Regions from separate parts of the Agrobacterium sp. H141 genome, predicted to be linked through region 1. Evidence: riboswitches for the same ligand, from Rfam matches in the RefSeq annotation. Region 1 holds a riboswitch; the other holds the start of a gene.
What was found. A riboswitch is a leader RNA that binds a small molecule or an ion and turns the genes downstream of it on or off. The one in region 1 is predicted to bind S-adenosylmethionine.
Positions count from the first base shown of each region.

Region 1 (3,379 bases):
CAATCTTGCATGTTCATGCTTGAAACGCCGAAGCCGCCGATCAGCGCGCTTCAGATTATTCTGATCGTTGTCGATCTTCTCAACGTCATGGGATCTTATGCGGTGTTCATCGCACTCGGTGTCTCACCCATGATGCCGCAGGAAAAACAACGAATCGGCATGCGATGGATTGGTGTCCCGGTCTACTGGATGATGATCACCATCGCTGCCTGGCGCGCCGTGTTTGAACTCAGGCGCAATCCGTTCTTCTGGCACAAGACACCCCATTCGCCGGCAGCACAGGAACAAGTGCGTCGCCAGAGATGGTGGAGCCGGAGATGGAAGCCAAGACTTTGGAGCGGGTGAAGGGAATCGAACCCTCGTATTCAGCTTGGGAAGCTGCTGCTCTACCATTGAGCTACACCCGCGATGAGACTTCATTACCAGCAAGCGACGGCAGCCAGCAAGCGCAAAAACGAAGGCTCAGCCTGCGCGGAAATGCTTGGAGAGCTTCAGGCCCTGCGCCTGATAGTTCGACCCGAGCCCGGTGCCATAAAGCCCTTCCGGCTTTTCCTGCATGTCCTCATAAACCAGCCGGCCGATAATCTGGCCATGCTCGAGAATGAAGGGGACTTCGTGGCTGCGCACTTCCAGTACAGCACGGCTTCCGGCACCGCCGGCGCCCGCATGTCCAAAGCCCGGGTCGAAGAAGCCGGCATAGTGCACGCGGAACTCACCCACCAGCGGGTCGTATGGCGTCATTTCAGCAGCATAAAGGGGAGGCACATGCACAGCCTCGTTGGAAACGAGAATATAGAACTCGTCCGGATCGAGGATCAGTTCGCGGCTGCCGCGGTTATAGATCGGTTCCCAGAAGTCGAGAATGTCGTGGGCGGCTTTCCGGTCAACATCTATCACAGAAGTGTGGTGCTTGCCCCGATAGCCGATCAGACCGTCAGGGCTGGAGCCGGTCAGGTCGATCGAAAGCGCAATGCCACCGCCGGAGACATTGGGCACATCACTGGCAACAAGCGTTTCAGCGGAATGCAGGTCCAGCAATTGCGCTTCTGACAGCAAGGCGTGCCCGACACGAAAGCGGATCTGCGACAGGCGTGAGCCGCGTCGAACGATGATCGGGAATGTCCGCGGCGAAATCTCCAGATAGAGCGGCCCTTTATAGCCGGCCGGCACCTTGTCGAACTCCTGGGCCCGGTCGACCATGACGCGGGTAAAGATGTCCAGGCGACCAGTGGAACTCTTGGGGTTCGCCGACGCCGAAATATCCTCTGGAAGCTCAAGGCTTTCCATCAGCGGAACGATGTAGACGCAGCCGGTTTCCAGCACCGCTCCGTTCTCAAGGTCGATCTCGTGAAGGGTCAGCCGCTCAAGCTTCTCGGCAACGGTGCAGCCGGGGCCCGGCATGAAACTGGCGCGCACGCGGATAGCTTTCGAGCCAAGGCGCAGATCGAGGCTGGCTGGCTGTATCTGGTCGCTGTCGAGTGTGTCCTGGCTTTTCAGCTGACCTTCAGCGAAGAGCGCCTTGATGGCGCGGTCGGCCAGAATGCCTGATTTCCTAGTCATGTCGTCGTTCCTGTTTGGCGAGACAAAATCAAAAGCGGAGAATTGACGCAAGTCACCAACCGGCGTATTAGGCCCTTATCCCGTGGTGATTTGGCCGGTCGGCTTGCAGCCACGTTAAACAAATGGCTAAAAAGACCGGGTATGAAACCGGTCTGCTTTTGCGACCGGTTTTTTTTGTTTGAAAGGCACGTGGCATGAGCAAGAAATGGCGCCCGGCAACGCAACTTGTCCATGGAGGAACACTCCGCTCGCAATACGGTGAGGTATCGGAAGCAATCTTCCTGACCCAGGGCTTCGTCTACGACAATTCCGCCGCCGCAGAGGCGCGCTTCAAGGGCGAGGACGACGGTTTTATCTACGCCCGTTACGGCAGCCCGACCAATGATATGTTTGAAAAGCGCATGTGCATGCTGGAAGGTGCCGAAGATGCGCGCGCCACGGCATCGGGCATGGCCGCAATCACGGCTGCGATCATGTGTCAGCTGAAAACGGGCGACCACATCGTTGCTGCTCGCGCCCTGTTCGGTTCGTGCCGCTGGGTGGTCGAGACGCTCGCCCCTCGCTATGGCATCGACTGCACACTGGTCGATGGTCGCGATCTCGCAAAATGGGAAGAGGCGATCCGCCCCAATACAAAGGTCTTCTTCCTCGAAAGCCCGACCAATCCGACACTGGAAGTGGTTGATATTGCAGCCGTGGCAAGACTGGCCGATCAGGCAGGCGCGACACTGGTTGTCGACAATGTCTTTGCAACTCCGCTGTTCCAGAAGCCTTTGGAACTGGGTGCACATGTCGTCGTCTACTCCGCAACCAAGCATATCGATGGTCAGGGTCGTTGTCTGGGAGGCGTCGTTCTGTCCAACAAGGAATGGATCGACGAAAACCTGCATGACTATTTCCGTCATAGCGGTCCCGCCATGTCTCCGTTCAATGCATGGACATTGCTGAAGGGCATTGAGACGCTGCCTCTGCGGGTAAAGCAGCAGACGGAGAATGCGGCAAGGATCGCCGACCTGCTCGCCGACAGCGGCAAGGTGGCCCGTGTCATTTATCCGGGACGCGCCGATCATCCTCAGGCCAGCATCATTGCAAAGCAGATGACGGGCGGATCGACGCTCGTTGCCTTCGAAATGAAGGGCGGCAAGGATGCGGCCTTCGCCTTGCAGGACGCATTGGACGTGGTGACCATCTCCAACAATCTTGGCGATGCCAAGAGCCTGATCACCCATCCGGCAACCACCACGCACAAGAACCTCAGTGACGAAGCGCGTGCGGAGCTGGGCATAACCGATGGCACCGTCCGGTTGTCCTGCGGTATCGAGGATGGCGACGATCTGCTCGAGGACTTCGCCCGGGCATTGGATGTCGTGAAGGCCTGACCTCTGTCACGCTACCGATAATTGTCGCGTGGATGCCCAGAAATAATCTGTAACAAAGGCTGTGGAGCGTGCATGCGCCACAGCCTTTTATTGACGTTAACGTCAGGCTGTAGAATATGGTTAACGAACTGATTGGAGGTTTGGCGAATGTATCGAGCCCTGACGAGGGACATAGAGGTGAGTGTCGAGCCGTATTATCTGGAGGAGCAATCCGATCCGGGTGACGACCGCTATGTCTGGGGCTATCGTGTCGTCATATCAAACCATTCCGACAAGCCGGTGAGACTGATCAACCGTTACTGGAATATCACCGATCAAAACGGGCAGGTGGACGAGGTTCGCGGCCCGGGGGTCGTCGGTGAACAGCCCCAGCTCGATCCTGGAGCATCCTACGAATACCAGTCGGGATGCCCGCTGGATACGCCATCAGGCATGATGTT
Region 1 covers NZ_CM169893.1:3,861,406-3,864,784, reverse strand. Annotated here, with positions in the region: gene ACWPM9_RS18170 (glycosyltransferase family 2 protein) at 1-345, shown strand, start outside; tRNA gene ACWPM9_RS18165 (tRNA-Gly) at 334-407, opposite strand; gene ACWPM9_RS18160 (2'-deoxycytidine 5'-triphosphate deaminase) at 463-1,560, opposite strand; SAM riboswitch at 1,633-1,711, shown strand; gene ACWPM9_RS18155 (O-succinylhomoserine sulfhydrylase) at 1,755-2,939, shown strand; gene apaG (Co2+/Mg2+ efflux protein ApaG) at 3,087-3,379, shown strand, end outside.

Region 2 (3,379 bases), 610 kb from region 1:
GGATCACGGCATCGCCGCTGCCCAGCGTGAATTCGACTGGTCCTTCGGCGACGTTCGAAATCGTCCGCGAAGAACCGAATGGAAGGGTAAAGTCGTTGAGCGGGTAGCGTGCATTGCGAATGGTAAGGCCTTCAAGCCTTGTCAGACCAAGCACGGAAAACAGCGAGCCTTGCGGCAAGTCGAGATGCAAGGGCCTTGAAAGCAACGGATATGCTTCTTCGTCGCCCGAGGTCATCATCACGTCCAGACCGGATTTCGCCAATGCGACACCGGCAATCAGGTGCATCATCGCATGGTCGGAGCGCTCACCGCCAAGCGCGCCCACCAGAACAAGCTTGCGCGCCCCTCGGGCTATCGCCTCATCCACGGCAATCTCCCCGTCCGTCACATTCTTTCTGGCCGGATAAGGCATCCTCAAAATGCCGGGATAATCGCTTTCGGGCAGGTCATCGGAACTGTCGAAATCGCCAACCCAAAGCTCAGGCTGAAGTCCCAGCATTTTCGCGTGACGCATGCCACCATCAGCGGCAATGGCGCGCGTGTCGGCGACGACTTGTTTAAGCCGTTCCGAAGGCGTCAGCATTCCACCAAGAAGGATTGTAAAAGCGGGTTCGTTCATGAAACGAGCCCTTAGCGCATCTTTACGCAAAAGGGAAAGGCGCATCGAAACAGCGGTACTGTATAGAAGTACCAAAACGCGGCGCCTTCACCCTTGTTGCCAGATCGATCTAAGACCGATGCGATCATATCTCACGCAAATGGGCGCGATTACCGCCCTGCAGCTACTTTTTTGCGAGGTCCCGGAATCAGCCCTTCGCGCTGTGCTTTCTTGCGGGCCAGCTTGCGCATGCGGCTGATGCCTTCTGCCTTTTCGCGAGCGCGGCGAGCAGATGGCTTCTCATAGGCTTGGCGAGCCTTCATTTCACGGAAAAGGCCTTCGCGCTGCATCTTCTTTTTCAGCGCACGCAACGCCTGGTCTACATTGTTGTCACGGACAATAACTTGCACGTTGTCTCCTTCGTTTGAGGTAACACATAGTTCGTGCCCGCCGATAAGGCGGTATGAACGACGGCACTCTTCAGGTGCTATTTCGCTTTCGGCTGAGAGCGATGCCGGGCATAAAATTATGTGGTCCGCGCAAGGCGAAGAAACCCGGCCACGCGTCTTATGTAGTCAGCACCCCCTCCGGGTCAAGCCCGAACAGCACAGGTTGCATCATGCTTTTTCGTTGACCACCTGCTGCGGCAGAGCTATCAAAGCTGCTGATCGTGGTGATTTGGCCGGCCGGCTTGCAGCCACGTTAAACAAATCGCTAAAGGGCCGTGGCAAGTTGACAGACTTCCCGGAACCGGTGGCGATCACCAAGCGGCCGGATTTTTGTACGCGGTATTCCGCGACGAGAAGGAAAGTCGAGCCAAATATGCCGATCAAGATCCCCGATACGCTACCAGCCTTCGAAACCCTCCTTGATGAGGGCGTGCGCGTCATGACGGAAACCGAAGCGATCCGCCAGGACATCCGCCCCTTGCAAATCGGCCTCCTCAACCTCATGCCGAACAAGATCAAGACAGAGCTTCAGATCGCAAGACTGGTCGGCGCATCACCGCTTCAGGTGGAGTTTTCGCTCATCCGCATCGGCGGGCACAGGGCCAAAAACACGCCGGAAGAGCACCTGCTCTCATTCTATGAAACCTGGGATGAAGTGAAGGACCGTCAGTTCGACGGCTTCATCATCACCGGCGCTCCGATTGAAACGCTCCCCTTTGAGGATGTGACCTACTGGGATGAAATGTGCCAGATCCTCGATTGGACAAAGACCAATGTTCACTCCACGCTGAATATCTGCTGGGGTGCGATGGCTGCGATCTATCATTTTCATGGCGTGCCGAAATATGCGCTCGGTGAAAAGGCCTTCGGTGTCTATCGTCATCAGAACCTCAAGCCGTCATCCGTCTATCTCAGTGGGTTCTCCGATGATTTCCAGATCCCGGTATCGAGATGGACAGAAGTTCGAAGAGCCGACATCGAGAAGGTTGAGGGCCTCGAGATTCTGATGGAATCGGATGAAATGGGTGTCTGCCTTGTTCAGGAAGAAGCATCCAGGCGCCTCTACATGTTCAACCATGTCGAATATGATTCCACCTCTCTCGCAGATGAATATTTCCGCGACGTGGAGACGGGCGCGCCGATCAAGCCGCCCTTCAATTATTTTCCCGGAGATAATCCGGACCGGCCGCCGCAAAACCGCTGGCGCAGCCATGCCCACCTTTTTTTCGGAAACTGGATCAACGAAATCTATCAGACCACGCCATACGAGCTGAAGGCCATCGGAAAGACGGGCAGCTAGGCATTCAAGGGGAGGAATAACAACGTGACAAGCGATCAGTCAAAGCTTGAGCTTTTTGGAACGGATAAGAAAGGCCAACCGGTTCACCGCATCCATTTATCAGGCGGTGGCCTGAAGGCCTCCATCCTGACCTGGGGTGGAGTGCTTCAGGATCTGCGCCTCGACGGCCATGAACCTTCTCTCGTGCTCGGCTTCGAACGCTTCAGCGACTATCTGGCCCATTCCCCTTACTTCGGCACCACGCCGGGTCGCTACGCCAACCGCATCGCCAATGGTCGCATGACGATCGACGGCAAAAGCTACCAGCTTGACCTGAACGAAGGCGGCTATGGCCACCTTCATGGCGGCGGCGATGGCATGGGGGTCAATACTTGGGAACTCGTTGACTATGGAAGCGATTACGCCGTCCTGACATTTACCGATCCTGACGGCCGGGGCGGTTATCCCGGCAACTGCACTGTGAAGACCACCTACCGATTGAAGGAAGGCGGCATTTTTTCCGTCACGCATGAAACCATCACGGATCAACCGACACCCGCCAATATCTGCCATCATTCCTATTTCAATCTGGATGGTGGCGATACGATTCTCGATCATCGGATCATGATCGCCGCCAAGCATTATCTTCCCGTTGACGACAAGCTCATACCGACGGGTGAACAGCGTTCAGTCGAGAAAACACCATTCGATTTTCGTGAAATTGCGCCTATCCGCAGGGGTGAAAACGGCAAGCAAGTGCCTTTCGACCATAATTTCTGCTTGTCCGCCGAACGCACAGAGAAACGCAGCATCGCGCGGGTTGAAAGCCTTGCATCCGGCGTTAGCCTTGATGTCCGCTCGACCGAGCCCGGCGTTCAATTCTATATCGGCGGATCACTGGATGTGCCGGTGCCGGGCCTCGACGGCCGCCACCATCAACCATTCGGCGGGTTTTGTCTGGAAACGCAGATCTGGCCGGACGCCGTCAATCACAGCAATTTCCCCAAGGCTATTTTGCGGCCAGGAGACATGCTGCGCCAGGAAACCGATTAC
Region 2 covers NZ_CM169893.1:191,434-194,812, reverse strand. Annotated here, with positions in the region: gene ACWPM9_RS00880 (thiamine diphosphokinase) at 1-619, opposite strand, end outside; gene rpsU (30S ribosomal protein S21) at 769-1,008, opposite strand; SAM riboswitch at 1,259-1,336, shown strand; gene metA (homoserine O-acetyltransferase MetA) at 1,421-2,347, shown strand; gene ACWPM9_RS00865 (aldose epimerase family protein) at 2,372-3,379, shown strand, end outside.
Region 2: another riboswitch for S-adenosylmethionine. It lies ahead of metA (homoserine O-acetyltransferase MetA); the one in region 1 lies ahead of ACWPM9_RS18155 (O-succinylhomoserine sulfhydrylase).